2 regions of the Marinobacter sp. LQ44 genome follow, and region 2 is predicted to be linked to the other one. Evidence: riboswitches for the same ligand, from Rfam matches in the RefSeq annotation. Region 2 holds a riboswitch; the other holds the start of a gene.

What was found. A riboswitch is a leader RNA that binds a small molecule or an ion and turns the genes downstream of it on or off. The one in region 2 is predicted to bind cobalamin.
Region 1: it holds a riboswitch for cobalamin, as region 2 does, so the genes downstream of both, ASQ50_RS11075 (ribonucleoside-diphosphate reductase subunit alpha) here and ASQ50_RS09765 (TonB-dependent receptor domain-containing protein) in region 2, are expected to answer to the same signal.

What each region holds. Positions count from the first base shown of each region.
Region 1 covers NZ_CP014754.1:2,402,129-2,404,329, reverse strand. The annotation lists gene ASQ50_RS11075 (ribonucleoside-diphosphate reductase subunit alpha) at 1-930, opposite strand, end outside; cobalamin riboswitch at 1,061-1,258, opposite strand; gene ASQ50_RS11070 (zinc ribbon domain-containing protein) at 1,377-1,730, opposite strand; gene fmdA (formamidase) at 1,734-2,201, opposite strand, start outside.
Region 2 covers NZ_CP014754.1:2,097,547-2,099,747, reverse strand. The annotation lists gene cobD (threonine-phosphate decarboxylase CobD) at 1-750, shown strand, start outside; cobalamin riboswitch at 779-983, shown strand; gene ASQ50_RS09765 (TonB-dependent receptor domain-containing protein) at 1,140-2,201, shown strand, end outside.

The sequences.
Region 1 (2,201 bases), 300 kb from region 2:
CAGGCCCATGGCCACACGCATGAAGAACACCTGGGGCAGTTCCAGGCGGGCTTTGTTCCAGTGCAGGAAGTAGCGGTCGTACAGGGTTTGCAGGCCGAGGAAGCCAAATTGCAGATCCCGCTCGGGCTTCAGGGCTTCGGCCAGGCGTTCCAGATCAAAGGCCGCCAGGGCTTCGTCCAACAATTCGTAGCGGATACCGGCGTGGATAAACGCTGTCAGCGCCTGTGGATAAGTCTCCGCCAGCGTCTGGTTGCGGGGCAGGCCCAGGGCCTCGGCGGCTTCCAGCCGCAGCTGTTCCAGCAGCAGGCGGGCGGTCACGGCGCTGTAGTCCGGTTCCCGCTCAATGCGGCCCCGGGCGGTCATGATCAGCGCGGTCAGCACTTCGGTGCCCTCGATACCGTCGTACAGGTTGCGCAGGGCGTCTTCCACCAGGGATTCGCCGTCAATGCCGTCCAGCCCGGTGGCGGCCTGCTCTACCTGCTGTTTCATCAGTCCCAGATCCAGCGGCGCGATGCTACCGTCGCTCTTTTTCACGGTCAGGTGCGGGTGCGCTTCCACCGGTTCTTCACTGGCGCGCTTGCGGGCGTGTTCTTCCCGGTAGAGCACGTAAGCCCGGGCCACCTTTTGCTCTTCGGCCCGCATCAGGGCCAGTTCCACCTGGTCCTGAATGTCTTCAATATGCACTTTGCCACCGGCTTTCAGGCGCCGGCTGATGGCCTGCACCACCTGTTCGGTTACCCGATGCACGGCGTCGTTGATGCGGGCAGAGCCGGCGGCTTTATCGCCTTCCACGGCCAGGAACGCTTTGGTCACCGCCACACTGATTTTGGCGGGATTGAATCCAACCAGGGTGCCGTTGCGTTTAATAACTTGAAGGGATTGGGTATCGGTAGCGGGGGCCGGGGGTTCGGCAATGGCAGTGGCTGTCATGGTGCTCTCCTGAATTCGCGTTGGTTCCGTTTCACCCTCGCGAACGCAGTGGCACACCTTGCCCCGAATACAGGCAGGCCTGACCAATCTGCTCACCCTTGAATCGCGAAGGTGCAGTCCAGAAACCCATGGGGGGCTTCTGATCCCTGGCAGGTCTTCGGACTCAGGGGCGTGAACCTTTCAGCTCTGCCTAACGTGGCGACTTCCCGACTTGCGCCAGTGTCATCTTGCCACGCTCGTTCCCCAATACCGCTGCGCGTCAGTTCCGGATTCTCACCGGATTCCCGACTACCCTGCGATCAAAATGATCAGAGTTTGATCACAATATATGGTAGTTAACCAAGGATTTGGTCACTATATAGGGGTATTACAAACAAGACAATACCTGATGGACAGGTCCACATAAAAAAGGCCCCTCAAGGGGGCCAAACACGTGAAAGCAATGGTCAGTGGCTGATCATCCAGGGCCGCATAGACGGGAACATCTTCTTGCCGTCGGCGGTGTAGAACAGCATGTGTTTACCGTCCGACTTTTTCTTGCAGCCACAACTCTTGCGGTGCTCGGCGTCCCGGGCCCGCTGGTCGGCGGTGGAGATGATGGGCTCGTGCCTCGCCTTCTCATTCCGCGCCTCCGCGTTGCGGCGGGCCGGGTCCATGGCCAGGAGCTCCGGCGGCAGCACAATCACCCGGGGTGACAGCGCCTTGCAGGTGGGGCAATGGGCCGGGTTACCGGCTTCGGCCATGGCCCCCAGTTCCTGGAACAGCCCGTGTTCCCGGCATTTGTAGTCGTACAGTGGCATGGCTTACTCCTTGTCCGGTGAAAGGGGTACGTCGGTGCCCGGCGTGACCTTCCTGGTCGGTCCTTCCGCCGTGGGGTTGATGTCGAAGTCGAAGATCTCGGTCGGCAACCACAGGGTGGCGCAGGCGTTGGGCACATCCACCACGCCACTGATGTGGCCTTCCACCGGCGCACAGCCAAGCAACGCGTAGCCCTGAGCCGGGGTGTAACCGAACTTCGTCAGGTAGTTGATGGCGTTGAGGCAGGCCTGGCGGTAGGCCACGTGCACGTCCAGGTAGTGCTGCTGGCCCTCTTCATCCACCGAGATGCCCTCGAAGATCACATAGTCCTCGTAGCGCGGCTTGATGCTGCTGGGTTTGAAGACCGGGTTCTTGATGCCGTATTTGGCCATACCGTCCTTGATCAGGTTCACCCGCAGGTGAATCCAGCCGGCCATTTCGATGGCGCCGCAGAAGGTGATCTCGCCGTCGCC
Region 2 (2,201 bases):
GTGCCTGTGCCGGGATATCGCGAGCATGGTCACGCCTGGCGTCGCGCCGGTTTCGAGGTGGTGGCGATACCTGAGCAGGCAACAGATCAAGACGATCTGACCTGGCTGGATTCTGTGGATGTTGTGGTGTGGATACAGCCGAATAATCCGACCGGGCAACTGGTCGATCCGGCCCGTCTTCTGCTATGGCACCAACGATTGCAGGCACGTGGGGGCTGGCTGGTACTTGATCAGGCCTTTGTTGAGGGAGAGCCCGGGTTTGGGTTGGAACCCTGGGCGGGTGCGCCGGGTCTGATACTTCTGCGATCCTTGGGCAAGTTTTTCGGCCTGGCCGGAATGCGCGCTGGGGCTGTGTTGGCTGAACCTGAGCTGACCCGTGCGGTGGCTTTTGAATTGGGCCCCTGGACCGTCAGTGGCCCGGCGCGTTACCTGATGGCAAGAGCTCTGGCTGACAGGGCATGGCAGATAGAGGCGCGGGGCAGGCTGCAGACGTCACGGCTGCGGATGGACGGCCTGCTCAGGACATCTGGCATGCCGGCAGCTACCGGCACGTTGCTGTTTCGCACGCTCCATCACGAAAAGGCAGCACAAATAGCCGACGAGTTGGCCCGTCGTGCCATCCTGGTGCGGTGGTTTGATGAGCCGTCAGCCCTGCGCTTCGGTTTGCCGCCTGATGAGTCCGGGTGGCAACGTCTGGGAAGTGCGTTGTCTGAATTAACATATCTCATTGACCACCCCCACCCCGGTTGATAGTCTTGCCGGCAATTTCAGGTGCTCTGAGCATTCCAACCGGACTGGCGATAGTCCGGCGAATGCAACGAGTGAAACGGGAAGCCGGTGAAAACCCGGCGCTGCCCCCGCAACGGTAATCAGGTGAAAGGCAATCCGATGCGCCACTGTGCCTCTGGCATGGGAAGGTGATTGCCCCGGAGCAACAGCTCCACCTGGGAGCCCGGAGACCGGCCTGGAATGTGGAGCCATGAGTTCCAGACACCTACGTTGCGGAGGGCAGCGGCGGTGGGTGAACCGGCCAATGCAACTGATCGACGCCCCTCCACCCTCCGTCAAAACAGACATTTCTCCTCCGCATGAATCAGTATCAACCGCACGGGTGAGTGCGGTGCGAAGCGAGTGAAGAAATGAAGCGTTCCAAAGTCCTGTCTGCCCTTGTGTTCCTACCGTTTGCCCTACCGGCGGCGGGTTCAGAGTCTGAAACCGACCTGGATACTCTCGAGCCTATTGTTGTAACTGCCACGCTTGGCCCCCGCACGGTGGGCGAAAGCCTGTCTTCGGTGACGGTCATTGAAGAAGAAGCCATCCGTCGTGAGGCGCCTGCCGAATTCACAGATCTGCTGGCGGCGCAGCCGGGCATTGATCTGGTCACCAACGGTTCCTATGGTAAGAACACCAGTGTATTCACCCGCGGCACCGCGAATGATTCCACGGTCTTTCTGGTGGATGGTGTGCGCCTTCGTTCTGCCACCAGCGGTGGCGCGCCCTGGCAGTATTTTCCTGCTGATCTGGTCGAGCGCGTGGAAATCGTCAGGGGGCCCCGCAGTGCACTCTACGGGGCTGACGCGGTAGGCGGTGTCATACAGGCCTTCACACTGGATCCAAAGCACGGCAACCGAGGTTGGGTTGAAACTGGTGCAGGCAACTTCAACACTCAGAAGACCAGTGCTGGGGCATCGGCGACTCATGGCACGACCCGTTTCAGCCTCAGCGGGCTGCACAAGGAAACCGATGGCACCAGAATTGTGAAGGGTGACGAGGACAAAGGCTTTCGCAACACCGCTGGCGTCGGGCGTGTGGTCCATGAATTGCCGAGTGGCGGAGAGGCCAGCTTTGTCATCTTGCAGTCAGAGGGCAACACGGAGTTTGACGGCGGCAACACGGATTTTATGATCAGAACGCTCGGCGTTACATTGAACACACCCGTCAGTGACTATTGGGCGACGTCCATCCAGCTTTCAGAGTCCGCTGACGAGCAGGAGAGCTTCCGCACTGCCGGGGATTCGGTATTCAACACCAAAACCCGAACCGCACGATGGGAAAATACGTTCACCGCCGGCGTGCACGAGCTTGCGGTCGGGGGAGAGCTACAATCCGACGAAGTGAAAAGCACCATCGAGTTCGATGAGAACAGTCGCACCAATGCCGCGTTGTTCACCCAACTGCGCTTGAACTTCGGCCCTTCCGAT